2 regions of the Roseburia rectibacter genome follow, and region 2 is predicted to be linked to the other one. Evidence: riboswitches for the same ligand, from Rfam matches in the RefSeq annotation. Region 2 holds a riboswitch; the other holds the start of a gene.
The links. Region 2 has a riboswitch for FMN ahead of H8S51_RS04165 (ECF transporter S component). Riboswitches for the same ligand answer to the same signal wherever they lie in the genome.
Positions count from the first base shown of each region.

Region 1: another riboswitch for FMN. It lies ahead of ribD (bifunctional diaminohydroxyphosphoribosylaminopyrimidine deaminase/5-amino-6-(5-phosphoribosylamino)uracil reductase RibD); the one in region 2 lies ahead of H8S51_RS04165 (ECF transporter S component).

Region 1 covers NZ_CP092473.1:3,750,929-3,767,160, reverse strand. Annotated here, with positions in the region: gene H8S51_RS17270 (hybrid sensor histidine kinase/response regulator) at 1-494, shown strand, start outside; gene H8S51_RS17265 (DegV family protein) at 491-3,166, shown strand; gene H8S51_RS17260 (CAP domain-containing protein) at 3,221-3,973, shown strand; FMN riboswitch at 4,028-4,142, shown strand; gene ribD (bifunctional diaminohydroxyphosphoribosylaminopyrimidine deaminase/5-amino-6-(5-phosphoribosylamino)uracil reductase RibD) at 4,320-5,420, shown strand; gene H8S51_RS17250 (riboflavin synthase) at 5,480-6,127, shown strand; gene H8S51_RS17245 (bifunctional 3,4-dihydroxy-2-butanone-4-phosphate synthase/GTP cyclohydrolase II) at 6,178-7,380, shown strand; gene ribH (6,7-dimethyl-8-ribityllumazine synthase) at 7,452-7,922, shown strand; gene H8S51_RS17235 (hypothetical protein) at 8,310-8,960, opposite strand; gene H8S51_RS17230 (hypothetical protein) at 9,015-9,344, opposite strand; gene H8S51_RS17225 (hypothetical protein) at 9,471-9,851, opposite strand; gene H8S51_RS17220 (ClbS/DfsB family four-helix bundle protein) at 9,965-10,483, opposite strand; gene H8S51_RS17215 (DUF3791 domain-containing protein) at 10,598-10,804, opposite strand; gene H8S51_RS17210 (DUF3990 domain-containing protein) at 10,801-11,271, opposite strand; gene H8S51_RS17205 (DUF3791 domain-containing protein) at 11,268-11,507, opposite strand; gene H8S51_RS17200 (LTA synthase family protein) at 11,682-14,072, opposite strand; gene moaC (cyclic pyranopterin monophosphate synthase MoaC) at 14,459-14,938, shown strand; gene H8S51_RS17190 (MogA/MoaB family molybdenum cofactor biosynthesis protein) at 15,960-16,232, shown strand, end outside.
Region 2 covers NZ_CP092473.1:871,991-888,222, reverse strand. Annotated here, with positions in the region: gene H8S51_RS04190 (hypothetical protein) at 1-228, opposite strand, end outside; gene rimI (ribosomal protein S18-alanine N-acetyltransferase) at 379-816, opposite strand; gene tsaB (tRNA (adenosine(37)-N6)-threonylcarbamoyltransferase complex dimerization subunit type 1 TsaB) at 813-1,517, opposite strand; gene tsaE (tRNA (adenosine(37)-N6)-threonylcarbamoyltransferase complex ATPase subunit type 1 TsaE) at 1,550-1,993, opposite strand; gene H8S51_RS04170 (YcxB family protein) at 2,009-2,506, opposite strand; gene H8S51_RS04165 (ECF transporter S component) at 2,650-3,264, opposite strand; FMN riboswitch at 3,402-3,576, opposite strand; gene H8S51_RS04160 (Tex family protein) at 3,622-5,769, opposite strand; gene H8S51_RS04155 (hypothetical protein) at 5,920-6,273, shown strand; gene H8S51_RS04150 (DUF2752 domain-containing protein) at 6,309-6,749, opposite strand; gene H8S51_RS04145 (DUF975 family protein) at 6,861-7,622, shown strand; gene H8S51_RS04140 (uracil-xanthine permease family protein) at 7,747-9,162, shown strand; gene H8S51_RS04135 (LiaF transmembrane domain-containing protein) at 9,259-9,978, opposite strand; gene H8S51_RS04130 (LytTR family DNA-binding domain-containing protein) at 9,975-10,436, opposite strand; gene H8S51_RS04125 (Mrp/NBP35 family ATP-binding protein) at 10,689-11,549, opposite strand; gene mtnA (S-methyl-5-thioribose-1-phosphate isomerase) at 11,605-12,705, opposite strand; gene H8S51_RS04115 (GGDEF domain-containing protein) at 12,833-13,273, opposite strand; gene H8S51_RS04110 (hypothetical protein) at 13,267-13,959, opposite strand; gene H8S51_RS04105 (hypothetical protein) at 14,003-14,599, opposite strand; gene H8S51_RS04100 (serine hydrolase domain-containing protein) at 14,596-15,786, opposite strand; gene H8S51_RS04095 (alanyl-tRNA editing protein) at 15,892-16,232, opposite strand, start outside.

The DNA of each region.
Region 1 (16,232 bases), 1.1 Mb from region 2:
AGATCGTACAGTGTTTTTATGAACAGGGAAGAAGCCAGATCCAGACACTGCAGGAGTTGTATGATAAAAAAGACTGGGAAAATTATAAGATCAACATACATTCTCTGAAAGGACAGAGCCTGACGATCGGCGCAAAAGATCTTTCTGCAAAAGCAAAGAGAATGCAGGAAGCATGTGAGCATAAAAATGAAAATTATATCATACAAAACCATGTGGAGCTGATAGCAGATTATTGTGCGATTCTCGATGGACTGTCAAAATATGTAACGGCAGAGGGAGAAGAACAGACCTTGCTACAGAAATTAGCGGCTGCGATCGATAATTTTGATCAGGAGGAGGCAATACAACTGCTGGAAAACGTAAAAAATGAAGCAGGCAGTTCACTGACGGATTCGGATGCACAGATCATCACTGATATGACAGAACAGATCGGATTGTTTGATTTTTTCAGTGCGGCAGAAACATTAAAAAAATGGGGAGGTGACGTGCAATGAATAAGTTAAGTGACAGAATTATCCGGGTACTGATCCGGAAAGATGTTTCCATTCATGCACAGTTATTCCGGTTTATGTCACTGCTTGGAACGATTGCAATGGCAGTAGGCGGAGTTTATACGCTTGCCGAAGGGATGGAAATAAAAAATGTTATTGCATTGTTTGCCGGGGCATTTTTTATGGGAGTGCTTTTCTGGGCGGGAAAGAAATTTAAGCAATATGATATCTGTTCCTTTATTCTGATGCTGGGACTGAATGGGATTTTCCTGCCGGTTACATTTATGCGTTCCGGGGGTTTAAAAAGCGGTATGCCGCTCTGGTTTGTACTCGGTTTTATCTCACTCTTTTTTCTGCTCCGCGGAAAAGGACTTATTGCGGGAACAGTCATAACGATCATTGCAGATGCGGTCTGTTTTTATATAGCGATGGTTTATCCGGAGAAAATTGTTTATATGGAATCAGAATCTGTGGTTAACGTCGACATTATTGTAAGTACTGTTATAACTGTTTTTCTGACCTGTGCATTTATGTTTATTCAGATCACACTCTATGAGTATCAGCGAAAAGAAAATGAAAAACAGCAGGCAAAGCTAGTTGCTGCAATGAATACACAGAGCCGTTTTCTTGCCAATATGAGTCATGAGATCCGTACGCCGATCAATACGATCATAGGGTTAAATGAAATGACACTGCGGGAGGAGAATCTGTCGGACGATATTATTGAAAATGCCAATAATATCCAGAGCGCAAGTAAGATGCTGCTATCCCTGATCAATGATATTTTAGACCTGTCGAAGATCGAGGCTGGAAAAATGGAGGTTGTTCCGGCACGTTATGAGACAGGTAAGCTTTTCAGTGAGATCGTAAATACGACCTGGATACGTGCACATGAGAAAAATCTGGAGTTTTGTGTCAACGTATCCGAAAAACTGCCGTCAATGTTATACGGCGATGAAATGAGGATCAAACAGGTTCTGACGAATATTTTAAGTAATGCGATCAAGTACACGCAAAAAGGATCTGTTACGTTGTTTGTGGAAGGGGAGCAGACAGGGACGGATGAAATCCTTTTAAAAATGTCCGTGATCGATACCGGTATGGGAATCCGGCAGGATGATATGAAATATCTGTTTGACAGTTTTAAACGGGTCAATGAGGGCAATACGAAAGGAATCGAAGGAACAGGACTTGGACTTTCCATCTGCAGCCAGCTCGTAAATCTGATGGGCGGTCAGATCACGGTTGACAGTATTTATCAGAAGGGTTCCACTTTTACGATCACGATTCCACAGAAGATCGTGAATGCTGCACCGCTTGGAAATCTCAACTACAACAGTTCATCGAGACATCAGAGGTCTTCCTACAAAAAGAGTTTTGAAGCTCCGGAAGCAAAAGTACTTGTTGTGGACGATAATGATATGAATCTGCTTGTTGCCAAAAAGCTGCTCCGGGAGACAAAAGTCCAGCTTTCCTTAGCACACAGCGGAATGGAATGCTTAAAGCTGACGGCGAAAAATAATTATGATGTGATCTTTATGGATCATATGATGCCGGAAATGGATGGAGAAAAAACCATGGATCTGGTACGCAATCAGGAAGGCGGATTCTGCCGGAAAACACCGATTATCGCCCTGACGGCAAATGCAATGTCAGGAGCGGAAGAGAAGTATCGTAAAATGGGATTTTCCGATTATCTTGCGAAACCGATCAATGGCATTCTTTTTGAGGCAATGCTGCTTCGTTATCTGCCGAAGGAGCGTATTGAATATATGGTTGCTCCGGATGAGATCAGTGAAATGGACGGATTCCGTATTTTAGGGCAGAAGAAAAAACAGAAACTGATCATCAGTACAGATAATGTGGTAGATCTGCCGAATGATGTGGTAAGGCAGCTTGGAATACCGATGATGCATTATTTTGTAAACACGGAATACGGTCATTTTGAGGATATGGTGGAAATCCATTCGGACAGCCTGCTTTCTTATATTGAAAAAGATCAGTATGCAAAATCAGAAGCACCGACAGTCGGGGAGTATGAGACATTTTTTGGAAATCTGCTTGAGGAGGCAGAGCAGGTGCTTCACATCTGTATTGCTTCCGGATCGGGAAAGGGATTTGAGAATGCAGGAAAGGCAGCAGCCGGATTTTCCCATGTGCAGGTCTATGATTCGGGACATTTATCCAGTGGCACAGGACTGATGGTAATGCAGGCGGCAAACATGTCATTGAAAAACAGGGATATGGATGAGATAATACAGAAGTTAGATGAGATGCAGAAAAAAGTGCAGACAAGTTTTATACTTGACAGTTCTAAGCAGCTTTACCGCAGCGGGCTCTTAAATAAGCAGGTTTGGAAACTGACAGAGATGCTGCAGTGTCATCCGGTTTTGTCACTGCACAAAAAGAAAATAGTGCCGTCCGCGATCTTTTTTGGTGATACGGAGAATGTTTATAAAAAATATATTCGTGCGCAGATGGCGCGGTTTGCCTCCATTGATCAGAGAGTTTTGTTTATAACGTCTGCAGGGTGTTCAAAAGAGACGAAAGACATGATCTTAGAGGAAGTGCAAAAATATAAGCAATTCGATCAGGTATACATGCAGGAGGCATCGGCGGCAATCACGAGTAACTGCGGAGCGGGGTGTTTTGGACTTATTTATATGTTAGAGTAAGATTTTAATGGTGCTGTTTGCATCATAAATATAGTACGAAAGGAAGGATGAGGAATGAAAAGTGTAAAGAAAAAGATAACGGCAATGTTGATGGCAATTCTTCTTATATTTAGCGGGAGCATGATCGCAGTGGATGTTATGCAGCCAGTCACTGTTGCAGCGGCATCTGCTGTAAAGCTGAATAAAACGAGCCTGACGATGACAAAGGGAAAGACATATCAGCTTAAATTAAGACCGGCGCAGAAAAAAGTGAAATGGTCATCTTCAAAGAAAAAAGTAGTCAGCGTTTCAAAAAGTGGAAAACTGACTGCAAAAAAAGCAGGAAAAGCAACAATTACGGCAAAGGTCGGGAAAAAGAAATATACCTGCAAAGTAACGGTAAAAAATAAGCCGGCGGCTGTTCTGACAAAAGCAGATAAAGAGAAAGCAGAAGTTCTAAAGCTGATCAACAAGGAGAGAAAGGCGCAGGGAAAATCTTCTCTGAAAATGAATGATACCTTAAATGCTGCAGCAGATAAGCGGGCAAAAGAGCTTACACAGCTGTTTTCGCATACAAGACCAAACGGAGAGAGCTGTTTTTCTATTTTAAGTGAAAAGAAGTATCAGGTAAATTATCGCAGTGCAGGTGAAAATATTGCGGCAGGTTATACCGATGCAGCAGATGTTATGAATGGATGGATGAACTCACCGGGACATCGTGCTAATATTTTAAGCGATTCTTATGATCAGGTTGGAATCGGTTATTATTATGATGCGAATGCGCCATATCGTTATTATTGGGTGCAGATCTTTATGGGAAGCTGGTAAAAAAGTATTGACATTTTAAGAAAGAGTGTTATACTCGGACACATAAAAACAGAATATGATCTTCAGGGCAGGGTGAGATTCCCTACCGGTGGTATAGCCCACGAGCCGCAAGGCATGATTCGGTGTAACTCCGAAGCCGACAGTATAGTCTGGATGAAAGAAGATATGGATAAGCAGGATTGAAAGGATCGTTTTAAACGATCGGTAAGAATGCATACAAGGCTCTGGAATAGTTTTATTTCAGAGCCTTTTTGTTTGTGACAATAGAATTTCGCAGAGCGTGTATTCTATCGTCATGAATCAACAAAGATTGCAGATTCTGTCTTGCAGAAAGGGGAATGTATTCATGCAACAGGAAAGATATATGCGCCGTGCAATGGAACTTGCAGAACTCGGCAGAGGATGGACAAAGACAAATCCGGTGGTTGGTGCGGTTCTTGTAAAAGGGGACAGGATCATCGGGGAAGGCTATCATAAAAAATTTGGCGGACTTCACGCAGAGAGGGAAGCGCTGGCGGATTGCAGGAGCAGGGGAGAAGATCCGGCGGGAGCAGACCTTTATGTGACATTAGAACCGTGCTGTCATTACGGGAAAACGCCTCCATGTACACAGGCGATCATAGAAGCTGGCATCAGCCATGTGTTTGTCGGGGCGAAAGATATTAATCCACTTGTGGCGGGAGGAGGAATCCGGCAGTTAAGGGAGCAAGGCATCCTGTTGACGGAAGGAGTTTTACAGGAGGAATGTGAGTACCAAAATCGGGTATTTTTTCATTATATCCAGACAAAACTGCCCTATGTGCGGATGAAATATGCGATGACACTGGATGGAAAAATCGCATCGGCATCTGGAAAATCGCAATGGATCACCGGAGAGGCGGCAAGAGAACAGGTACACCGCATGCGGCATGAAATGACCGGAATCATGGTTGGGGCAGGCACGGTAATCGCGGATGATCCAATGTTAAACTGCCGTCTGCCGCAGACAAAAGACCCGGTCAGGATCGTTTGTGATACGACACTGCGGATACCGCTTAAGAGCCGTATCGTGCAGACCGCAGAGGAGCAGAAGACCATCATTGCAACCTGCTGCCAAGATGAAGCAAGGATCAGGGAATATCAGAAATATGCATGCCGGATCATAGTGACAGAGCGTGCGGATGGAAAAGTAGATTTAAAAGAACTGATGCGGCAGCTTGGAGCAGACGGGATCGAGAGTGTATTACTTGAGGGCGGTGCCATGCTGAACTGGTCGGCGTTAGAAGCCGGAATCGTCAATGAGGTGTATGCGTATGTGGCACCGAAACTGTTTGGCGGTGCAGATGCCAAAAGTCCGGTTGCAGGAATGGGCGTGGATCATCCCGATGATGCGTACCATCTGGTCAATCAGAGGATACAGCAGGTGGGGGAGGACATTCTGATCACCGGGGAGCTGAAAAATAAATGAGAGGGAAATAGATACATAAGGTTTGAACATACTGTAAAAAGGCAGGGAGGGGAGGAAATTTGTTTACAGGAATTGTGGAAGAGGTCGGAAGAATCATAACAGCGGACCGGAAAGGCAATTCTGCCAGACTGAAAATAGAGGCAGAAAAAGTATTGGAGGATATCAAAATTGGTGACAGCATTGCCGTCAACGGAATCTGTCTTACCGTGACATCTTTTGGAAAAAACTATTTTACCGCCGATGTGATGCACGAAACGCTGCGGAGGTCATCGATTGGAGAAGCAGCGTCAGGCAGCCCGGTGAATCTGGAGCGCGCGATGGCGGCGAACGGCAGATTTGGCGGTCACATCGTGACAGGACATATTGACGGAACCGGAACGATCTGTGAAGTCATATCAGATGAGATCGCGATTTATTATTCCATTAAAGCGCCTGAGAAGATCATGCACTACATTGTTGAAAAGGGTTCTGTCGCAGTGGATGGGATCAGCCTTACCATTGCAGAAACGACACAGACCACTTTTATGGTGTCTGTTATCCCACATACGGCGCAGTGTACGGTTTTGGCTCACAAAAAGGCGGGGGATAAGGTAAATCTGGAAAATGACTGTATCGGGAAGTATATAGAACATTTTTTGAACTGGAAGGAAGAAAAAATAACGGAGAGTAAGATCACGAAGGAGTTTTTATTTTCTAATGGATTTTGAAAACTCAGAAAAATCAAGTGAAAGTTCTTGTATAGAAAGGGAGAAGTATAATGAGAGAATTTGATACAGTGGAACAGGCATTAGAAGAATTGAAAAAAGGAAAGATCATTCTTGTGACAGATGATGAAGATCGTGAGAATGAAGGGGATTTTATCTGCGCGGCAGAGTTTGCAACGACAGAAAATCTGAATTTTATGGCAACACATGGAAAAGGACTGATCTGCATGCCGATGTCAAAGGAGATCTGTGAAAAATTAAGACTCCCGCAGATGGTGGCAGACAATACGGATAACCATGAGACCGCATTTACCGTATCGATCGATTATGTCGGCACAACGACTGGAATATCGGCGGAGGAACGCGGTATGACGGCAAGGCATTGCATCAGTGAGGATGCAAAACCGGAAGATTTTCGCAGACCGGGACACATGTTTCCACTGCTTGCAAAAAAGAATGGTGTGTTAGAACGTAACGGTCATACAGAAGCAACCGTTGACCTGATGCGTCTTGCCGGATTAAAAGAGTGTGGTTTATGCTGTGAGATTATGCGTGAGGACGGAACAATGATGCGTACAACAGAACTTATGGAACTGGCAGAAAAATGGAATATCTGTTTTATCACGATCGCGGCAATTCAGGAGTACCGCAAAAAACATGAGAAACTGGTAGAGTGCGCAGCAGTCGCAAAACTCCCGACAAAATATGGAGAATTTAAAGCGTATGGTTATCAGAATATTTTAAACGGGGAACATCATGTTGCGCTGGTAAAAGGTGAGATCGGAGACGGAGAGGATGTGCTGTGCCGTGTACACTCCGAGTGCCTGACGGGAGATGTATTCGGATCTCTGAGGTGTGACTGCGGGGAACAGCTTGCTGCGGCAATGGAACAGATCGAAAAAGAAGGCCGCGGAATCCTGCTTTATATGCGGCAGGAGGGAAGAGGCATCGGATTACTGAACAAGCTGCGCGCCTATACATTGCAGGAGGAAGGAATGGATACGTTAGAGGCGAACCTTGCGCTCGGTTTTGCGGGGGATGAGCGGGAGTATTACATCGGAGCACAGATTTTAAAAGATCTCGGTGTAAAAACGCTGCGGCTTCTGACCAATAACCCGGATAAAGTTTACCAACTGAAAGATTATGGCATGGAGATCAAAGAGCGCGTGCCGATCCAGATGAAGGCGACACCGTATGATCTGTTTTATCTGCGGACGAAACAGGAAAAGATGGGGCATATGCTTCGTTTTGAATAAGAGGATAAATATAATATTAAGTATCTATGGTGTCAACCTGACATCAACATTATAAAAAAGGAGATAAAAAAATGAACGTTTTAGAAGGAAAATTAACAGGAGCAGAGGATATTAAGATTGGGATCGTGGCAGCGAGGTTTAATGAATTTATCGTGTCAAGACTGATCGGGGGTGCACTTGACGGGTTGAAGCGTCATGATGTACCGGAGGAGCAGATTGATCTGGCATGGGTGCCGGGAGCGTTTGAGATACCGGTGATCGCAGAGAAGATGGCGGCAAGTGGAAAGTATGATGCAGTGATCTGCCTTGGGGCAGTGATACGCGGGGCAACGAGCCATTATGATTATGTGTGCAATGAAGTTTCCAAAGGGATTGCAAGCGTTTCCTTACAGAGCAAAATTCCGGTTATGTTTGGCGTTCTCACGACAGATAATATTGAACAGGCAATCGAGCGTGCCGGAAGCAAGGCGGGAAATAAGGGATATGAATGCGCTGTGGGTGCGATCGAGATGGTGAACCTGATGCGTGTAATGAAGAAGTAAAGAAGAGCCCAGGCGGTGCCAGATGTTTCTGGATTCTAAGCTGCCTTAAAAATGGTTCGTTCCCGGATTCTAATACCTAAAAAGGGAGCATCCCAAAGTTTGTGTAAACCTCCAAACTGATGTAAGATAAAATTACTCAGTTTGGAGGTTATTTTTATGGCAAGAAGAAAAGACAGCCCAAAAACTCCTGTATAATGCAGATATGGGCAGAATCCGGAAAATCGGCTCTGCCCATTTGTAACTATTCACAAATCTTATATCAGTTTTTAGCGTTTACACAAAACTTGAAACGGTCTCGGGGCTGTCGCACTATCTGATTAAAATCAGCAGTGTCTCAGCTCCTTTTTTATAGATTTTTTCTATATCTTGAATGATTGCAAAACTGTATTACTGACTCAAGGTTCGAACCACATCCTTATATCGTTCCGATTTGCTTACTTTATCCTCTTTTGTGACACCGTAATATCTGTATATATCTTTATAGATACTCTGAAAGTTTTTAACCACCTTTTTATTTCCACCAGCCCCACCGCCAATATATGCATATTTTTTTTCGATAACAATATACATGGTATCATTGATATCATCAAATGCTTTTTTGAATTTATGAAAGTCAATATCAAATTCTGTCGAAGGGATTTCCATTGCCCTCTGCATTCGATCCTCGCTTTGCCTGATATAAGCCTCCACATCTTTTGGCGATTCGCTCTTTAATTTAGGACAGGCAGTAGATTCTCCTAATAATTCTGGAGCATATTGAATGATAAAAGAGGCTCTCATCTGCTGATATTCTTCTGGAAATTCTTCAGCATCCTTATCGACTTCAGCAAACCCATATCTATTTACGATATACTCTATTACTTCATCCAAACTATGACCTTCACATGAAAGGGTTTTATCCACATAGAACCGCTTAATTTTATTTTTTGCTCTTTGAATTTTCTGTTTTAGAGTAAGTTTTGCATTTTTCTTAAAAAAAATGGAGGTCGGTCCATCGGCTCCTCCAATAACAGAAACTGCGCTCGCGCTTTTTTTCATAAACACCTGTCCTATTCAAAATAAAATTTATCATCCTAATAAACTGGAAGTTTTCTATTGTTCTTTATACTTCCTTTCAATGCACAAACTATAAACCGCCATGATTACTATTGTTTCTATCATTACACCCAATACTGACAGTAAAATAAACGGAGAATTCTGTCCTGAAAGCAGCGGCAATCCCAATGCAATCAAAATCACTCCATAAATAACAAACAACTTACCAACAGCACGATTGTAACCCGCGATATCATTTATAGATATAGGTTTTATGTTTGCCCAAAAGCCAACCACTTTTCTTGAAAAATATGCGCTTATTCCAAGCCCAATGATAATAACGCCACCAATCGCCCATATAACAAACCCTATAATATTTCCCATCATAATATCCCTCCCAACAAAACCCGTCCCGCTAATTAGTTTTATTATAGCATATCTATGAGCCTATTCTACTCTAATATTATTTTTTGTATATTACCAGTTCGTCAAACATGAAGTTGTCGCTTTACTTTACTTCTGTTGCGTCTTAACCAAAATGCATTCGGTTACAAGTGCCATCGTTATCAAGGCTCCCACAAAGGTGAAATAACTCAATCCATACACCAACGGCAAAAGAGAAATAACTGTTGTAATAATTGAAAGAACAAACATAGAATTGAAAACTCCATTTTTCTTTAATGAAATCAACGACAGCAACAAGATAACAACAGTAAGTACGGCTGTAATAAGTGGAGCAAAATTTGCATAGCCAAACGGTATTGGACTAAAGTATGAGAATGTTTCTTTTACTCTTTCTGTCGGAGATGGAGCAAAAGTACAAACTGCCCCCAGCGGCAATATTTCTAACGCTATTGTTATAGCTGGCAAAACTACTAAATTGATTTTCTTCATGTTCTGTACCTCTTTCGTAAATACCGAGTTGTTAAACTCTTTCTCTGTTCCATCTTCTTGCCCTTCGGACAAGAAGTATCCCTCGCTCTAAAGAGCTCGGTCAATTCAGATTTTTATAGTACAATCTTTTTCCATTTCCTAATCTTAGTTCTGAAAGTTCCGAACGGAGCAACCGTATTAACATGTATAAACTTGTATACTTCCCAGACCGCTGTTTTGGTTGCTTCATCGGCCCACTTTCTCATATGTGGCTCGAATAACTCTTCATCGCTTAATGAGTCAATGATTTCATAAATCGAATTAATATTCTCATTCAGCATGTCTTTCAGCTCCTGAAGCGAAAGATGAGCATATGTATCTGTAAACCATTGATATAATTCGCCAAGCTGATTCCACTTAAAATTATCTGAAGGAGTCTTGACATGAAGACCTTTTCTTTCATCAGATTCCCATTTAATAACAAGCGTTGTCCAGCCAACCTGATAAGCAAGATTTTCTGCCGGAGTTCTGTCAACTTCCTCAACTCTCTTATCTTTTAATGATTCTGGAATAATATCGAATTCTGAAATGTACTTTGCAAAACTTTTATTTATCTCGTTCTTAAGTTCATCTTTATTCTCGTATGTTCTCAAAATACTCCTCCTCGGTTCTATGTCCCTTATTTCAGCAGTAAAACGCTATTCCGCTTTAGGTTCAAAGTCCATCCGACCGATGGATTTGATCAGGAAGCTCAAGATTCCGAAAGCTTATTTGTTATATTCCTGTTCTAATTCATCCGCTAAATATGCATCACTCATGCAGTGCATATCCGATACGCCGTCCCGCATCAGCTGATAAACCTCAGAATTGTAGAAAAAGGCCAATGCCTCATCTAATGAAAGACCCTGCTGTTTTGAAAAACGCTCGATGACACGACTATATTTTTTCTGAAGTAAAATCGGATTTGCCTTCATACTCTTTCACTCCCTTCAAAATGTAGCAAAGATAGTGCTTTTTCTGTGCGAAAACAACTTTGCAGATTCGGCTTTTCATATCTCAACCGATTGATAGCCTCTGCTTTATCAATCAATCCGTCAAAAAACAATTCCACAGTATTAAATACCTTATCATTAGCAACACCACCAAGCACAAGGTCATAATCTGTCATATCTTTTCCGCTACGACAATTCAGAATAAAATCAAGCCATTCCTCGGAATAGGAGTCAAATTTCAAAACTTTCAGTTCAGATTCTCGGCTCTCATCATATTCATATTTTGAAATAATACCGTCTTTTCCTCGGCGTTTGAATTTTCCACACCATTTTACAGCCTGTTCATACAACGGCGTGACATAAAAGCCTCTCCCAAAGTCTACGTTATGACGGGAATGAATCAAATCAGGCTGTGCGATTCCTAAAAAAGAACCATGGTAAAGAATCATACTTCCACCCCCTTTTCTCCCATCACATCAAGGAGGTCATCTACAATATATTCCCGGCTCTGCGTATGCAAAATTTCATATTCTGGCACAATATAACCGTTAAGAATATCGCTCTTTTCGGTAAATGCCTGATAAACGCGTTCCGCATCCACCCCTAACTTTGCCGCAACATTTTCAATGCAGAATATAGCAAATTCAAGTTCATTAGAATTTTTTATCTTCTCATCTGCTACCATACACACACCTCCTCATATTACATAATGCACTATACTTCTTTACAAACAACGATTTATTGATTCCATTTTAACACAGGACATAATGTAATCAAAATTATTTTGCAAAAAAACAAGCCCAATAGCAGCATCTTGCCACATATCGGACTTGTCTGTTATTTTGATTTTTTAATAAAGCTATCTGCCAAGTGTGTCAGAGATATTTTCGGAAGATTTCACTTCCGTGCTTTCAGAGGATTTCACTTCTGTACTTTCAGAGGATTTTACCTCAGTGTTCTCAGACGATTTCACTTCAGTACTCTCAGACGATTTTACCTCCGTATTTTCGGAAGATTTCACCTCCGTATCTTCGGAAGATTTCACTTCCGTGCTTTCAGAAGATTTCATATCTGTCTTTTCCGAAGAAGGCATGTTCAGATTCCATGTGGATGCAGGGACTGGTACTTCAGTTGTCTCGGTCGGATTTTCCGTCTCTGTCTCATGGATCACATCTGGATCTTCATAAACAACCTCATCAACTCCGGTACGAAGAAGGATCCCCTTTGAACCGAGAATATTTACGCTGATCGTATCTCCATCTTTTACGTTATCGAGACTGGTTGTAACAAGTGCAGAAGAAATGTAGTTGGTAGGAACTTTCTCGCCATTTACAAAGATCTTTGTATTCTTGGTAAATCTTGAACCGTACACAGCAAAAATATTGCGGTCAGAATTTTTGCGGAGATTGGAAATCGTAACATCCTCCACATCCATCTGAAGGTCAGTAGCAGGATAGGGATCCTCGCCGCTGTAAGTATATCTTTTGCCGTAAAGTAAATCATACTGCAGATTCTCAAGACCATTTAAGTATGTCTCGGAATTGCGCTGTGTCTGATGGTAATTAAACATGGTTCCTTCGTGGATACCTGCCTGATCTGTGATCTGGGAAAGAAGCTGGTAAGCGGTCAGATCAGCATCTTCTTTCGGAAGTCCCATATTATTCCAGGTGATATATTTTGTCTTGAAAATATCACCGGATTTCATATCAGAATCAGAAAGTCCCATGGTCGGAAGATGATCGCCGAACATTACGACGATGGTATCCTCACCACGACGGTCAACAGCGGAGATCAGATCGCCGATGAAATCATCTACCTCATGGATCATATTTACGTAATATTCCCACTGATTGTTTGATTCTTCTGTTGCTGCGCCGGTAACTTTGATTGCCGGATCAGTTAAAATCTTTTCGGTCGGGTAATCACCGTGGCCTTCTACGGTGATCGTATATACAAAATCGGACTGATCTTTTGTGGAATCCAAGGCTTTTACAGTTTCCTGAACCAGTACATCATCCGTTGGCCAGTTGCCGTTTGGTGTGTACTGTGTGATGTTCATCAGCTCTTTACTGGTAAATGTGTCAAATCCCATCATGGAGAAAGCATTGTTTCTGCTGTAAAAAGTAGCTGTATTATTGTGAACTACATGTGTTCCGTAACCGATCTTTGATAAGTCAGATGCAATACTTTCGCAGTCTGTCTGTTTTAAAATGGTTTTGTAAGGATATTCACCGGTTCCGAAATACTGCATGCTCATGCCGGTTAAAACTTCAAACTCTGTGTTTGCGGTACCTGCGCCGACAACCGGAACGGTAAGATATCCGGTCGAGTAGTTACTCTCTAAATTATGGAAATTCGGAATCGGATCTTCGGACATATTTAAAAAGTTTACTTCGTAAGGATCTGTAAATGACTCTAACAGGACACAAATGATATTTGGTTCGCTGTCTTTTGAAACTGTTGTCTGTTCCTTGGAAGAATTGACCAGAGTTTCAATCGCGTCGACAGTTTCCTCAGAATAATCATCCGGTTTGCTCATACCACGGCCAACCACGCTGGTGGAGAAACCGTATACAAAACCATAATCAGCATAACCCTGGGCAATGTTGGAAAAATAGGAAGCAAGGATGTTAGAACCCTGTGCAGCCTGTGTTGTGATCGGAAGTCCTACTAAAAGTAAGGCAGCAATCGCAACTGGTCCTAATACAAAATGACGTTTTCCCTGATATTTTGGCCCTTTTGCAAAAAAGAAACCTAAAAATACAAAAAATGCAACAACAACACCGACTACAAGAGTTGCCTCTTCTGCGGTAAAATAGTTTGTATTCTGCATTGCGAACAGGTCAGAGATACATTTTAGATCGGTGTAGCTGAAAGGTGTGACACGGTTTGAAAGGATCAGACCGTTGATTGTACCAAGAAACAGCCATAAACCACTGATCAGTACACGTAGCTGCGCCCTGCACCGGAACAGGTATACGATCGAGAGCGATGCAAATACGATAAATGCATTGTAAAGGTATGCAAGTGTGTGATTATGTAAGAAAGAGATGGTTGAAAGAAAATCTCTTCTTGAAATCACTTCGATCGCAAATGTCAGCATGCATGCTAAGATAAAATGAAATACTAATGAGTACTTGTTTAAAAATGCTATCATTTTATAATATTTTTCGCCGTGTGGCTTTTTCTTTGGTAATTTTGAACGGATAAGAGAAATCTTATCAAGACAAAGATGTAATTTTTCTTTCATGGTGACCTCCCAAAGTTTCGTATAATATCAAACTGTCTATCTTTAAATGGAAATGCTGTTGTTTTTGGTATTTTGTAAAAGGTACGTAAACCCTGTGTAAAAATATTATTTTTGACACTAAGAGAATATATCGCTTCTCAGGTAAAAAATCAATCGGAAAGATGAATAAAAAAGAATGAACAATCTGTGTTTTTCTATTGAATATGAATAAAAAATGAACAAAATATGTCCAAAACAGGTAAAAACAGGAAGAAAATTGGGATTGCAAGTGTGCAAATCTCCTATATAATAAGGAAAGAAGGTAATCAGATAAGCCCCAGATATTATAAAGTGCTGTCTGCACAGGCATATCAGGAAAATGTTGCGTCGGGAAAGGAGAGCCACATATGGGAGAGTTTACTCATTTTAATAAGGAAGGAAATGCGATCATGGTGGATGTTCATGCCAAGGATGATACCTACCGTGTGGCAGTGGCAGCCGGAAAGATATATGTCAATGAGGAGGTGTATGCGGCAATCAAGGGACATACCGCAAAAAAAGGAGATGTTCTTGGGGTGGCGCGCATTGCAGGAATCATGGCAGCAAAGAAAAATTCGGAACTGATCCCCCTATGTCATATCATTGCACTGACAGACTGTGAAGTCAGCTTTAAGATGCATGATGAGGAAAGTGCTATTGAGGCAATCTGTAAGACCTCCTGTATCGGAAAGACAGGTGTTGAGATGGAGGCGATGACAGGGGTGAGTGTGACACTTCTGACCATTTACGATATGTGCAAGGCGATGGACCGTGGGATGCGGATCACCGACATTCATTTGCTGGAAAAGGATGGTGGCAAGAGTGGACATTATGTCTGTGAAAAATAAGATTGGTGCCCGCCAAATGATGGTTTGTTTATGAAATAAATCGCCCGTCCAAATGGTGTTTCATAGGCTTGTGAATGGCATCTTGCGCAAAGCCGAAGTAATTTTTGTTCCGTTGTACGAAAATAAGAAAAGTCTAGGTATGCCTGATTTAGGTTTTCTCGGAGTGACGTGACCGGCAACAACGAGTCATCCATGACTCGATGCTGCCTTGTTCTGCCATCCGTGGCAGAACATCACTGTGTATCTACAGGCACACTAAGATTTTCTAATTTTCTCCCAAAGTCACAAAATCAGCTCCGACTTTGCGCAAGATGCCAGCCGTCAGGTTATGAACACCATTTGGGTGGGCGGTTCATCTCAAAACTGGGGGCGTAGGTGCGAATTTTTGATATTCGCTTGAATGAAAATATGCTTAAAATGCTAATGTGCTGTATCATTAATATTCATCCTAAGGAATTGCTAGAATTTTTATCTGCTGCATTGCATAATACGGATTACTTGGCAAATTGCCAGACCAAATAACACAGAATATTTTTTCAAATGTGTATGGCAATAAAGACACAAAACACTAAAAATTTACGCACTCCCAAGGTTGTAAAATGAGTTCCCCGGCGAAGGGTGGTTCACAGCCTTACGGCTGGCAAATCGCATCAAACCGGGATTCGTTTTGTGACTTTGGGAGAAAATTAGAAAGTCTTAGTATGCCTGCCCGAAATACAGTGTTGTGCTGCCACGGACGGCAGCACAAGTCTTAATGTGCCCGGATGGCACATTTAAGACGCACACGTCACTCCACCACAATATAAATCAGGCATACTTAGACTTTCTTATTTTCGGACAACGGAACAAAACAGTCCCGGCTTGATGCAATTTGCCAATCAAAAACCCCGGAACCACCCTTCACCGGGGAACTCAACTCACACCCAAACCAGCATTTGGCGGGCAGGTTCATGGAATTATTAACAGTTATCAACAAGCATGGATATTATTGAAACAAATCAGCATAGAAATGGAGAGTAAGATGAATAATAAGTACACAGTCGGAATCATAACAGCAAGCGACAAAGGTTCAAAGGGAGAGCGTGAGGATATCAGTGGAAAACGGATCAGAGAAATACTGCCGTCTGAAAAATACGAAATTATATCCTATCGGGTGCTGCCGGACGAGCAAAAAGAGCTGGAACAGGAAATGATAAGGCTTGCGGATGAATGTAAATGCAGTCTGATCTTAACGACAGGTGGAACAGGATTTTCCCTGCGGGATGTGACACCGGAGGCAACGCTTGCCGTTTGT
Region 2 (16,232 bases):
TACAAATTCCGTTACCTGTTCTTCCTCCGGCGGTATCACAAATTTTCCCACCATTTTTTCATAACAGGACTCACAGATATCCATTCTGTGTATCCGTCCATCCTTTTTATCAGAAAAATATCCCCATTCCTTCTCCACAGTAAGAAATGAAGTATGGTCTTTTTCAGATAACATACAAATTACTTTTCCACAACAGTTACAGTAAATTTTCTGATCTTTTCTGCTCATTTTTTTTAGCCTTCCCATTCTGTGATACAGGCAGACATTTTCTATGAATGCCCGGCATGCTGTAACATTCATGTACAGTACACTAGATATCTATATTATATAAGCAATATCATACCTTATGTAGTGGGAATTACTGGCTGCCGGTCACAATTACTGGCCATATATCATAATATAGGCATCCTCTTTCGGAAGTTCATAAAACCCTTTCCTCACACCATGATTCACAAACCCATTGCGCTCATACAGGCGGATTGCACTGTCGTTCGAGCAGCGGACTTCAAGTACAATTTTGCCAACTGAACGGCTCTCAGCCTCTTTTTTCGCTTCCGCAAGCAGCATGCCGCCAATTCCCCTGCACCGCATTTCCGGTGCAACCGCTACATTAGTAATTTCTCCTTCATCAATTGAAAGATACATTCCAATATAACCAAGGATCTTATTATTTTCCTCTGCGACAAGAAAAACCGTATTCGGCAGACTTAATGAATCCACAAATCCCTGATAGCTCCAAGGCTGTGAAAAAATGGCTCTTTCCAGTTCGCTTACCTGTTCTGCATCTTTTACCTGCATGGCTCTGACTGTGATCATGCTAATCCGCCCTCTTTTCGTTCCCGCTCCGCCTGGGACAATCTTAAATATTCCGGCTTATGCTCTGCAGCGGTCGTGGCTTTTCCCTCAGAAAAATATTTCATGCCAAGCGCTGCAACGGCTCCTGCTCTCTGTTTATTGACATGTGCAGGAGCAAACGTATACGGCACATTGCAGTTTTCTGCAATATATTCTTTGAATACCGGCACTCCGTCCCCTAAAAATGTGACCGGCTGTTCAAACTCATTTACAATCGAAATAATTTCATCTATACCAACTGCACACTGTTCTTTCAACACTTCCATCTCATTGCCTTCAAAAGAGTACAAACCTGTGTAAGTCTGATTTCTTCTGGCATCCATAAGCGGGCACACAAGTCCTGCATGTCCGACCAGATTATAGGCAAGCGCATCAACAGTCGGCACATTGACGATCGGCTTATCTAATGCAAGTCCGAGCCCTTTTGCAGTTGCCGAGCCGATCCGAAGACCGGTAAATGATCCAGGGCCACCTGCGATCGCGATCGCATCGATCGTATTCAAATCCAGTTCTATCATTTTTGCCACTTCATCTAACATTGGCAGAAGTGTCTGTGAATGTGTTTTTTTATAATTGACAGTATACTCTCCAAGCATGTTATCATCACATACGATAGCCACGCTTGCCACAAGTCCTGAACTGTCTAATCCCAAAATCTTCATTGTAAGCTCCATTCCCGCATGAATAAACTATTTTAGCAGCCCTCATGCTCTTTTATGGTAATTTTCCGGTAATCAAAACCTTTTTCCAGATTCTTTTCAATCGTCACATCATATCGTTTATCCGGAAGGATTTCTTCGATCAGGTTTGCCCACTCGATCATGCACAAACCCTCCCCGTAAAAATAATCCTCGTAGCCGATCTCATCCATTTCCTCGATATCACCGATCCGGTATACATCAAAATGGTAAAATGGTATTCTGCCTTCTTCATACACCTGTACGATCGTAAATGTCGGACTTGATACCGGTTCTGTAATCCCAAGTCCGTCTGCGATTCCCTGTGTAAAGACAGTCTTTCCAACGCCAAGATCTCCCACTAGTGTATACACATCTCCCGGTTCTGCCGTCTCCCCGATCTTCTTTCCAAGCGCATGTGTCTCTGCTGCGGAAAATGTCTCATAAACGGTTTCTTTCATCATTCCGTCCTCCATTTACTTCAACTTTACCCTGTACTTCGGCAGCTTATCCTTTGCAAGGTCTGCAAAACTGCGATATTTCTCCCCTAACTGCTGCCTGGGTATCACATAAGCATTTATGCGGTTACTGTAGACCAGCACATTATTTTTCGTAGACACCATTTTATAAATCTGATCCCACAAAAGCTTCGCGTCTGCATCCCCCTGTTTTACAGTTATTCCTTCTTCATCCACGCAGTAATGCAGGCTGTTCTTCAACACCTCAGATGCTGCAATACGCTGTTTTGAGCGAAGATAAAGTGTGACCGGCATATAAAATAAGATCAGCACTCCAAGCAAACTGCCAAGAACTGCATAGGACAACCCGCGTTCACTATATTTCGTACCTGCCGCAATAAAGCAGATCACTGCTGCGATCACGGAAATCCATCCGGATGCACCGGTATAGGTCTGGTACATGTTAAAACGAAACATATCCTTTGCGGTCAATGTTATATCAAATTCCAATCTCATCGTCAATCCCCCGCCATTTTAGAATCAGCTTAGTATAACATTTTTTGAAAAAAAAGAAAAGACGCATTTCCTGCGTCTTTTCTCCTGAAAAACAAAGTTGCTGTTTTACTGATACCGGCAAATACCGAAATCAGCTTCACTGCTTATGACTGTCTTCCTTTTAAAATCGGAGAAATGTGTTTGTAAGTCACAAATGTAATGACTACGGAAAACATTCCTTTGACAAAGGTAAACGGCATGTTAAAGCAGATCAGGCACTGTAAAATGCTCTTCATTGACGGAGCGATCAGCTGATATGCTCCGAGTACTGCCTCCTGCGGCATGAAGTTGTAATATACCGGATATACAAGGAAGTAGTTAGAAACTACACTGAAAGCTCCCATGATCACTGCTCCAAGTACGGAACCGATGAGTGCGGTCGTTCTTGTCTTTTTGTATTTGTAAAGAAGTCCTGCCGGCAGTACAAATGCCACACCAAGAATAAAGTTTGAAAGTTCTCCTACGCCACCCGTAGATGTAATGAACAGATGAAGAACATTCTTAACCAGACAGATGATCACGCCACAGAGCGGTCCCATGGCAAATGATCCGATCAGTGCCGGAAGTTCTGAGAGATCCATCTTGATAAATGACGGCATAAACGGCACGGAAAAATCCAGAAACATCAGGATATATGCCACTGCTGAGAGCATTGCTGTCACCGTCAGATATCTCACATTGACTCTTTTTACGGTTACTGTTTTGTTTGTTGCATCCATTTCACTCGTCTCCTTTTCTCTTTCGGAAAATATACGAGGGATTGTAAGCGTGTTTACACAATAAAACCCCAGATGTACAAATCATCCGGGGTTCTCATGTAACAGAAACGTCTTTGCTGACGTCTTATCATTCACATGCTTATCTTCTCTCATCCAGACTATACTGTCGGTTCCGGAATCTCACCGGATCAGCTGCCTTAGCAGGTCACGGACTTTGTAAATGAATCTGATCCTATAAGATCAGCACTCTCTACGTCACCGTCGGTCGGGAATCTGCAAATCTTACTGCATCACCCTGCCCCGAAGAATTAATATTATTTTTTTCGTGTTCTATTGTATGCATCTTTTGCGTATCTGTCAACCATTAATTTTCATGGTCAGTGCAATACGCTGTTTTTTCAGATCAACATCCAGTACTTTGACCTCAACAATATCACCGACACTTACCACCTCAAGCGGATGTTTGATAAAGCGGTCACACATCTGTGAAATATGTACCAGACCATCCTGATGTACTCCGATATCCACAAATGCACCAAAATCAATGACATTCCGGACTGTTCCTTTCAGAATCATTCCAGGTTTTAAATCTTTCATGTCAAGCACATCACTGCGCAGGATCGGTTTTGGCATATCCTCTCTTGGATCACGCGCCGGTTTTTCAAGTTCTTTTACGATATCCTGCAGTGTGATCTCGCCTACCCCAAGCTCTTCCGCCAGTTTTTTATAATCGGATATTTTCCCTGAAATGCCGTCTAATCTGCGTTCTTTCACATCATCTGTCGTATATCCGAGACGCTCTAACAGTGTCTTTGCTGCTGCATAACTTTCCGGGTGCACACCTGTTGCATCCAGCGGATTTTTTCCATCGTTGATGCGCAGGAAACCTGCACACTGCTCATATGCTTTTGGTCCTAATTTTGCAACTTTCAAAAGCTGGTTTCTCGCCTCAAAACGGCCATTTTCTTCACGGTATGCAACAATATTTTTTGCAACTGCCTTGCTGATGCCGGAAATATATTCAAGCAATGATGCCGACGCAGTGTTTAAATCAACACCGACTCTGTTTACGCAATCCTCTACAACTCCACCGAGTGCTTCACTTAGTTTTTTCTGGTTCATGTCATGCTGATACTGACCTACACCGATGGATTTCGGATCGATTTTTACAAGCTCCGCCAAAGGATCCTGCAGACGGCGTGCCATGGATGCTGCGCTTCGCTGTCCAACATCAAACTGCGGAAACTCCTCCGTTGCAAGTTTACTTGCAGAATAGACAGATGCCCCTGCCTCGTTGACGATGATGTACTGCACTTTCACCGGTATCTCTTTTAATAACTCTACAATAACCTGCTCGGACTCGCGGGATGCTGTACCGTTTCCAAGCGAGATCAGCGTAATATGATATTTTGAGATCAGCTTCTTTAAAACTGCTTTTGCTTCTTCTACCTTATTCTGTGGTGCGGTCGGATAAATGACTGTGGTATCAAGCACTTTTCCGGTCTGATCCACCACGGCAAGTTTACAGCCGGTACGGAATGCCGGATCCCAGCCAAGCACAACCTGTCCTGCAATTGGAGGCTGCATCAAAAGCTGCTCTAAGTTCTTGCCAAATACTTTGATTGCCCCATCCTCTGCCTTTTCGGTCAGGTCACTGCGGATCTCACGCTCAATGGCTGGCGCGATCAGACGGTCATAGGCATCTTCTATCACTTCTTTTAATACCGGAGTTGTCTGTGGATTGTCACGCACGATCACCTTTTTTTCAAGATATCGCAAAATATCCTCGACCGGTGCCTCAATTTTTACTGTTAAAAATTTTTCATTTTCTCCACGATTTAATGCTAAAATACGGTGCCCTGCAAGTTTTGCTACCGGCTCATCAAATTCATAGTACATCTCATAAACAGACTCTGCCTCAGGATCTTTCGCAGCAGAAACCAAACGTCCTTTTTTAACAGTCAGATCACGGATACGGCTTCGGTAATCTGCCTCGTCTGAAATACTTTCTGCAATGATATCTTTTGCTCCTGCGATCGCATCTGAGGCACTCATCACTTCTTTTTCCGGATCAACAAATTTTTCTGCTTCTTCCTCTAAAGATGTATTTAACATCTGCAGGGTAATGATACTGGCAAGCGGCTCTAACCCTTTTTCTTTCGCGATCGTTGCCCTGGTGCGGCGTTTTGGTTTATAAGGACGATACAGATCTTCCACCACGACCATCGTCTCTGCCGCTAATATCTGTGCTTTTAACTCATCGGTCAGTTTTCCCTGTTCCTCGATGCTTGCAAGAACCGTCTCTTTACGCTCTTCGAGATTTCTTAAATAAGTCAGTCTCTCATATAAGTTACGAAGTACCTCATCATTGAGTGCTCCGGTTGCCTCCTTACGGTAACGGGCGATAAATGGAATTGTATTTCCCTCGTCGATCAGCTTTACAGCTGCTTCAGTCTGATTTTTACGGATTCCGAGTTCTTCGGAAATCTTTGCAATAATATCCATAGCTGCTCCTTTTTCTTTCACCGGTCTCCATTTTTTCTCCGGCACAGTATATCTATTATAGCGAAATATCCACATGGATTCAAGGTGGCGTTGTTTTTTTCCACATTGCATGATACACTATTGTTAGTATTTGCAAGAATGGAGATTTTTATGGATCATCAATTTTACAGACCAATGCCAGACCGGCGTTCAAAACATATGGAAAATCTTTCCTTTATCATGGGCATCATTGCACTATCAACATTTTGTCTGATTTATCCTGCACTGATCTGCGGGGCACTCGGCATTGTATTTGCACTGCTCTCACGCGGCGGTGAGACAACTTTTAGCAGCCGTGCCAAACTTGGACTTGCTTTAAGCAGCGTAGCACTTGGTATCATTATTCTGCTGTTAATCTATTCCGTCGTATTCGCCAACGTTTATTATGGCGGCATTGAAAATATGATGCGGGAGAGCTGCAAGTCTTTAGGAATTGATTATAATATGCTGTTTCCGCAGAATTGAGTTCTGATATTTTAAATAAATAGCGGCTTTAAATTTTATAAAAGATTTATACCCCAGAAAAACCGAACCAAATTTTTTATCGCACAGTTAACAATAAGAATCGCAAGTCCGATCCAGAGATACCGGTCTTTATAGTGCATTGCAACTGATAGTTTATGCTGTGAGAGCCGCTCAATTGTCTGGCTGATCAGAAACCATCCACATAATACCGCTGCGTATAACACAAACGGATGCTCAAAAAATGATATCAGAAAATGTCCCTGAAAGAGGGCACGTACCGCTCTGGTTCCTCCGCAGCCCGGACAGTAATAGCCGGTTACGGCGTGGAACAGGCATGGGTAGAGATAGTTTTCAATACGAAAGCCAGTTATTTGAGAAATGAGCAGATACATGCAGCAGATGGCTGCGCTGCTCAGACCAAGAATATATAAAATGTCATCTATTTTTTTCTGTTCATAAGTGTTTCTTTTTTCCATTCTCCACATTATATCAGAAATCCGTATCTATACAACCCCCTGCCACCTATGCTATAATTTATTCTAATCGCAGCAGAACTGCTGTATGATCTAAAAGGAGTTATTCACTGAATGAAACGCACATCAAAAGAACTCAAACGTATTGCACGTGATATTTTAAATGACAGATACCGTATTCCTATGGCAGCTTTTGTTGCCACAACACTGATCGCAACTGTGATCGAATCTCCTTTTTCCTTTTCCATGGGCGATAATCCGACAAATATGCAGCTTGTGATCTCACTGATCGCAGAACTTCTCATATCCGTTGTCAGTTTTGTATTAGGATGTGGTGTAGCAAAAGTCCATCTGTCCATGACACGCGGAAATGATTTCAGACTTCGTGATATTTTTGATCCATTCAAAAGAAATACCGACCGCTTTTTTATCGCAGGATTTATATTTTTGCTGATGATCTTTGTCTCCATGCTTCCTGTGATCGGCAGTTTTACTTATGCAGTAATCGTAGATTTTTCACTTACTTCTATTGTGATCACAATAGTAACCGGTATTCTTTCCCTGATCTTAAGCTGCTATTTTATGCTTACCTATCATTTTATCGGATATATTACGCTCGATCATCCTAAGTTAAAATGCCGTGAGGTATTCAAAGAATGCAGACTTCTCATGCACGGCAACCGTATGCGTCTGCTTTATATTATGCTCAGTTTTATCGGATATGGGTTATTAATTCTCTGCTCGTTTGGCATCGCATCCCTCTGGGTTGTTCCTTACCAGACAGAAACACTCGTTATTTTTTATCTGGACTGTACCGGAGAATTGAACCGGATTCCAGTCCGCAGTTATACAAATACTGATACAACCCAATTTTGATTCCACAACGCACTTTCCATCGAAGGTGCGTTTCTTATGGGATAAAACCGCAAAACAAAGGAGGAAAATCTTCTGCTCCTGCATAGGCAGTCGCATTTTGCTCCGCAAAACAAAGGAGGATTTTATGAATCAATCTAATCAGAACAATGAACCCATTCGCGATGCCTCAGTACTTGGCATGCCAAAGATGCTGCTGCTCGGTCTGCAGCACATGTTCGCCATGTTCGGCGCAACCATTCTTGTCCCGATCTTAGTCAACAGTTACTTCGGGGAAGATGTACTGCATGTACAGGTCACTTTGATCTGCGCCGGTATCGGCACCTTATTTTTCCACTTCTGCACCAAATTTAAAGTTCCGGCTTTTCTTGGTTCTTCTTTTGCATTTTTAGGTGGATATGCAACGATCGCTTCCATGGATTCCGGTGTGTTTGCCGATATGTCAAATGCTGACAAACTGTCCTATGCCTGCGGCGGAGTTGTCGTTGCCGGACTTTTATATCTGATCCTTGCACTGATCATCAAACTTGCCGGCGTCAAAAAAGTCATGCGTTTCCTGCCACCGGTCGTTACCGGTCCGATCATTATCTGCATCGGTTTAAGCCTTGCCGGCTCTGCTGTAAATAACGCATCCAAAAACTGGCTTTTAGCACTGATCGCACTTGCAGTCATTATCATTTTTAATATCTGGGGAAAAGGAATGTTTAAGATCATCCCGATCCTGATGGGTGTTATCATTTCCTACTGTGCAGCTCTTATCTTTAACGCACTTGGCATGACAAATGCGGATGGCTCTGCAATTCTCGATTTTACAAATATTGCGGCAGCTTCCTGGGTTGGTGTTCCTGCATTTTCCATCTGCAGATTCAATATCTCTGCCATCCTTGTGATGGCTCCGATTGCTCTTGCAACCATGATGGAACACATCGGAGATATCTCCGCAATCTCTGCAACTGTAGATCAGAATTTTATCGAAGATCCGGGGCTGCACCGCACATTGATCGGAGATGGTCTTGCAACTGCACTCTCGGCATTCTTTGGTGGTCCTGCCAACACGACCTACGGTGAAAATACCGGTGTTCTTGAATTGAGCCGGGTTCACGATCCGAAAGTCATCCGTCTCGCAGCATGCTATGCGATCATATTAAGTTTCATTCCAAAAATGGCTGAGGTGATCGGTTCCATGCCATCTGCGATCATCGGTGGTGTCAGCTTTATGCTCTACGGCATGATCTCAGCGATCGGTGTCCGGAATGTAGTAGAAAACCACGTTGATTTTACAAAATCAAGAAACCTTATCATCGCAGGTGTCATCTTTGTATGTGGTCTTGGTTTTTCGGACGGTCTTACTTTTACCGTTGCCGGAACTTCCATCACACTCACATCCTTAGCGATCGCTGCGATCGCAGGTATTCTTTTAAATGCGATCCTGCCAGGTAATGATTATCATTTTGGCAAAGATCCAAAGATCGATGCAAACCGCGGTCTTGATATGATCCCGAATCTGCATGAAGATACAAGCTATGCAGATGACGAGGAGTAAATAATCAGTTGTAATAAATAAAAATGCGGTATCTGCAAACACACGGATACCGCATTTTTCTTTCTTATGATTTTCACCTGTTACATTTTTTATCTGCTAAATATAATGAATCTTAATCACGCCAAAATTCGCCGCTCCGCGCAGATACAGTGCCGCAACACTGCTTCCTTCACTGTGTCCTATCGCTTCCACTGCTCCGAAAGAATGTCTCAGTTCATTCTGTACTTTCCATTCTTTTGGAATATAAAGATTGGTCTCTCCAAAATTGTTTTCCACCTCAATTGATGCAGCATCCCCTGCGATCATTGCATTATCAAAATAAACACTCATGCTTCCGAAATTGTTTTCAAGCCGCGCATCACAGAAATGATCCGAATTGATATAACGAATCGCAGAACCAAAATTATTTTCACAGCGGATATGCTCTCCGCTGCACTGTTCACTGTCTGATGCACCTGTTTTTTCATCCCAGTTTATCGTTTTTTCCCAGGAATTTTTCTTTCTCCGGACATCTTTAAAAATCATCGAAAGTCCAATGCTTAAAAGCAATGCTGCACCAAGTATCGTCCAGTTTGTCAGATTCAGTCTTTCCAGGCCAAGAGGTTTTCTGTAAATAATACAGATAAATGCAATTGCAAACGTCATGGAATAAAAGTTTACTTCTCTTATTCCATCCACGAACAGCCAGACAAACATGATCGTCATAAAAATACCGGGTAAACCAACACCGATTTCAATCCCGGTACTGCTGGTCACTAAATATACCGCTGCAAGAAATACAAAAAACAGTCCCCATGCAATATTTTTCTTTTTCATTGACATAACCTTCTTTCTTCTAATTTTCTGATCAATGGTTTGTAATAATACCTTGACACATATACTTTTTTGTGTGTATTCTCAAATGCCACAACGCTCGACGCCGTCAGATTCCGGTTGATGGAAAAAATATGGGTGGTATTTAAGATTGTCGACTTTGACACTCTCATAAAAAATCCAGGAAGAATTTCCTCAAGTTCATACAGTTTGTATCTTGCCTCATACAGATTATTCCCCGTATGTGCCACCACTCCACTGTCTGCCGTCTCAAAAAACAATATGTCGTTCATCGGCAGATAATACTCGGTATTTCCTTTGTATAGAACCATCTTCTGAACTGCACCAGCCGCTTCACTGACTGCTTTTTGTATGGCTGCGATCTGTTCTGTCATACCACGGCAGCGGATGATGACTTCTTCCTCTGCCACCTGCTCATCCATTTCGATTTTGATTTTCATACTAATCTCCATTCTTGCGCTGCTTTTAAGCGCATCACAAGTTTGTGCGAAGCACAAATCTTGCGTATGAAAAATCTTTAATTTTTCATATCATTCTCCAGTACTGTACTGCTTTTCATCTGCAACCCATTTTTGTACTTAAAGCAAACCGGTTTTCTTTCTTACTGACAAGATCATTATAAAAAACGAACCACCTGATGTAAATGTTTTTACACCAAGTGGTTCGTTTTTCTATGGTAAGTGGTAATTATTTTACATGATACGGTTCATTGCAGAAAGTGCTCTGACTGCTGTCTGCAGGTAAGGATTTTCTGTCTCATAGAATTTTCCTTCGTCTGCCTTTTCTGCAAATGCAGGATCTAACGGAATCTTTCCAAATACCGGAAGTGTCAGCTCTGCTGCAACATCCTCAATATGGCTCTCACCGAATAATTTGATCTCCCTGCCACAGTCCGGGCATTTTAAATAACTGAAATTCTCGATCAGTCCCAGTACCGGAACATGCATCATTTCTGCCATATTGTATGCCTTTTTGACAATCATCTGCACCAGTTCCTGCGGTGAGGTAACGATCACAATACCATCGACCGGAAGTGACTGGAATACCGTAAGCGGCACATCACCAGTTCCTGGCGGCATATCAACAAATAAGTAATCAATATCTCCCCAGACAGTCTCATTCCAGAACTGTTTTACCACACCTGCGATCACAGGTCCTCTCCAGATGACCGGGTCTTCCTCATTATCCAAAAGCAGATTGACGGACATTACTTTGATACCGTTTTCTGCTTCAAGCGGGATCATTCCCTCCTCTGTACCTACAACCTGACCATGTACACCGAGCATTTTCGGAATGGATGGTCCTGTGATATCCGCATCCATGATGCCAACTTTATAGCCGGCCTGTTTCATTGCACATGCAAGTGATGCCGTCACAAACGATTTGCCGACTCCACCTTTTCCGCTGACAACTCCGATTACTTTTTTTACATTGGATGATGGATTCATCGGTTCTTTTGCGATTCCGTTTCCACCTTTTGCTTTGCTCGGACAGCCTTCACAGCTCTCCCTGCTACAGCTTGATGCGCTGCTGCAACTACTATTTTCTGCCATGTCTCATACACTCCTTTTTATCTTCATTCCTGCAGATATTTTATTCTGCCCAATCTTATCTTTCTGATTCCTGTGCCCGCTTTTTAAATATCTCCTGCAATGACTCCGTATAAGGTGCCCGTGCGATTCCGTATTCCGTCACAATTCCAGCGATCAGTTCATGATCTGTCACATCAAATGCCGGATTAAACACCTTTACATCCTTTGGTGCCATGCGCTCTTTGTACCACATCTCAGTCACTTCCTCTGCCGGACGCTGCTCGATATTAATATCGGCTCCCGTCTTTGTATTAAGGTCGATCGTTGAAGTCGGTGCACAGATATAAACCGGTACATTATAATATTTTGCTACTGCTGCAACCACGGATGTTCCGATCTTGTTTGCCGTATCACCGTTCGCTGCCACGCGGTCGCAGCCGACGAATACTGCATTGACCCATCCATTTTTCATAACCGTTGCAGACATATTATCACAGATCAGGGTAACATCCACTCCGGAGGACTGTAATTCAAATGCCGTCAGTCTTGCCCCTTGTAACAGTGGTCTTGTCTCATCTGCAAACACTTTAAAATGATAGCCCTTTTCTTCCCCAAGATAGATCGGTGCTGTTGCCGTGCCATACTTGCTGGTTGCAAGCTGTCCGGCATTACAGTGGGTTAAAATGCCATCTCCCGGTTTTACCAGTGTCAGACCATATTCGCCGATCTTTCTGCAGACACGGATATCCTCCTGCCAGATCTCTATTGCCTCTTCTTTTAAATATTCTTTGATTCTCGCCACATTCTCATCGGCATGCGCTTCTAAAACGCCCTGCACCCGGTTAAGCGCCCAGCTTAAATTAACCGCTGTCGGTCTTGCAGATTCTAAATACTCTTTCTGTTTTATAAACTCATCATGAAAAGTATCATAATCTGCCGCGCCGCTCTGTTTTGCCAGAAGATAGATTCCAAATGCCGCTGCAACCCCGATCGCCGGAGCTCCCCTTACCTTAAGCAGGTAAATGGCATCCCAGATCTCTTCCGCTGTCTTTAAAGCGATCAGCTCTATCTTTCCCGGAAGTTTCGTCTGATCGATGATAATAATTGCATTATTTTCATCATCTAAGCGCACCGTATCATAATTCATGATATTGTCATTTTCTTTGCACTGCTGCATCTTCGTGACCTGTGCCTTTCTTCTTTTATCCACTTCTTTTTATTATACACGCTAAAGAAACAATTTTAAAGTCTGACGCCGGTACTTTTTAAGAAACAAAAAAGAATGGAACATTATCTGCCCCCTTTTAATGCTCTTTTCTTTTCTTTTCATACATTTTAACATCTGCACGGGATCTCGCCGCTTCGAAATCCATATCCTTCTCTGCATCAAATCCGGCAAAACCATAGGCAATCTGTATCTTTGGAATCGTATGGCTCTGATTAAACTCCTGCTGTTCCAATTCAAGTTCTTTCAGTCTTTCTTCCAGATCAAAACCACCCCTGTTTTGAATGACAGTGCAGAACTCATCACCACCAATGCGGTAACATCTTCCATGGCTGCCAAATACACGCGAAATGATCTCAGCAGCATTTTTGATATAAGAATCACCCATCGCATGCCCCATCGTATCATTGCAGTGTTTTAAATTATTCAGGTCAAATGTCACGATCAGTGTTCCATCTGCCTGTTGTTTTTCTTTTACCCATTCATCATAAGAATTACGGTTATACAGACCGGTCAGCACACCAAATCTTCCAATGATATCTGTCTTAATCCCAGGATTCCTGTCAGTTGAAGCAGCATCTGAATAACAAAATTAAGATATGCCATGACACAGATCGTCTCTGAAATCCATCTGTCTTTTATTTTCCAGAAACACTTCATAAACTGAACAAACGGCGGTATCATCAACATCAGTGAAACTGCCGAAACAAATGCACATGCCGTCCGGCTTGGAATCAGGATCGTTGCCATCTTTGTTTCATTAAAAGACCATATCCCCGTCAATAACGCAAAGACACCAAAATATGAAATATCACGTTCGATTGGAACTCTTTTATGCGCCATCAGCCAGTATCCGATTAAAACAACACCCACCATAATTTCGAGCAGGCTGACAATAACCTCGGCTCCTGAACTGTATAACAAATATTTATACATCCGTCCGGTATCCCCGGCATAAAAATCAATCTTTTTCTGACGGACCTGCGGATATGCTGCCCGGACGATTACAGTAAGTTGTTCTGTCTCTGACGGTACATCCACAAAATTCCATATCACTCCCGGCGAATTACCAAAAAACGAGTGTAACTGTTCCACCGAATAGATCAGCTTGTCATCCGCATATACCCAGACAGCCATATGCGATGTAAAAAAACGCACACAATACCCTGTATCACTTATTTCCTGCGTAGAAAATACAATACGCATTCGATATCCTGTTTTTTATCTTATTCTTCAAATCATGTCCTCTTTATGTACTGCTTTTTCCACAAAAAAATCTTGAAAAAATAGAAGGCCTGCTCTTTTTTTCTTCTTCTTTTTTGGGAAATCTTTCTTCTTCTGAATAATCCGGTACCCAGTCAACGAAAAAAAATCTGTCATCTACATCTGTTCTGCCATTAAAATGCCTGCACATGTCTTTAATGACTTCCATCATCGCATCTGCCATTTTCTCTGCATCCTGTGCCATGCGGTCACAAAATTCCATTCCACGGTCCGGTCCTTCTTCCCCCCAGATACAGTCATCTCCAAGCACTCTTAATTTATTCAGACGATCCCTCTGATCCTTGACAGTGCTGAAAAAACGGCTCACTAAAACATTATGCTCTTCTTTGTCGGTATAACATAAAAACTCTTCTAACAGTGTACCTTCCGAAAATCCGATCTCGTAATAATCATTATAAAAGCGGCATATCCGCTCTGCCGTTTTACGGAACAAAATCCCGCTCTGCTGTGGTTCCTTCCAGTAGTGCTTTTCTGCTTCCACAAGCTCTTTGTAAATTTCATCGTACGCAGTCTTGATTTTCGGATCTTTTATCTCACATTCCATCATAAAGTCAAAATTCATTTCTGTCTTCCTCCGCAAAGTTCACTCCAGATCACATTCTTTAAACGTCTTGTCAATGATGTCGTTCCCGCATCCTTAAGCTGCATGGTAAGCAGCATCGTAAGACCGTCTTTTGGGCTGTTGCAGAAATATGCCCCAAGCCATCCATCCCAGCCATATTCTCCTATTGAAGTAAACAGTGGGGATTTTCCAGGGTCTTTCTGGATTCTCAATAAATTGGCATAGGTATATCCGCGAATCCCCTCCCAGCACTGATCTAATACTTCCTGCTGCCAAGGCATTAATGATCCATTTGTCATATATCGTACTGTCTGCGTTTTTAATATCTGTTTTCCCTGATAAGAGCCATCCTGCATTAACATTGACGCAAACTTCGCATAATCATCTAACGTTGAAACCAGTCCTGCGCCACCCGATTCAAATGCCGGTTCCTGTTTCATTGCATTCATGATACCAAGATGATCTTCCGTATAAAGTTTTAGTCCATCTTCCGTCCTCTGGTACACTTTTGCAAGACGGTTCTGTTTCTCCTGCGGCACATAAAATGCAGTGTCTTTCATGCCAAGCGGCTCAAAAAATTCTTCTTTTAAAAATTCTCCAAAAGACTTTCCACTGATCACTTCAATGACTGCTCCAAGTACATCTGCAGATGTACCATACTGAAAACTTTCTCCCGGCTGGAACTGAAGCGGTATCAGACCAAGACGGTTTGCAATCTCCTGCGTAGTCAGCGCATCTTCCAGATATAAATGTTCTTTGATACGGTCAAAAAGTTTTTCCGTCTCCATGGAACAGACGCTCGTGATATCTCCACCATACATCAGACCTGATGTCATATTGAGCAGATCACAGATTCTGACCGGTTTCTCCGCCGAAACCAGTTTTCCTCCTTCTGCAACGATCGCATTGTGAAATCCCGGCAGAAATTCTTCCACAAAAGCTCCCGGATCAAGAAGCCCCCGCTCCATTAAAAGCATGGCAGCAGCAGATGTAACCGGTTTTGACATGGAATAAAGCCGTACTATGGTATCACGCTCATATTTTCTGCCTGCTTTAATGTCTGCATGTCCGCCTGCTGCAAATGCCTTTTCCTTTCCATCCTGTATGACCAGAATATTCGCTCCGGCAATCTCCTTTTTTTCTACTGATTTTTCAATCAGTTGTTCCAGTTTCTGACTTAATTCCATTGAAGTTTCCCCATTTCCACACATACTGCTGTAAAAAATCCGATAAATCATATCGTGCTGTTAACGCACTGACAACCGCTGCCATTCACACATACTGTATACACATCAGATCAATATTTCCCTTAACACTTTCTCATCTGCAGTGACAGATCCCTGAATCATTGCCGCACTTCCGCCACCTCGTGCACCGGTTTTTTCGCGGAGCAGGGCGGCAATCTCCCTGCAGTCCTTTGTTTTACTTCCGATGATAAAATTATAACCACCGTCTTCTTTTTCCACAAAAATACCGCAGATCCCGTCATGTGCTTCCACAAGCCCATTGATGGCATTACGCATGACCGGTGTATCAAGATCTGTCTCAAACAAAAGCACATTTTCCTGTTCTGCTGGAATCTCTTTGATCTTCTGATCAATGAGTTTCTGCTTTGCCTGTGCCAGTTTGTATT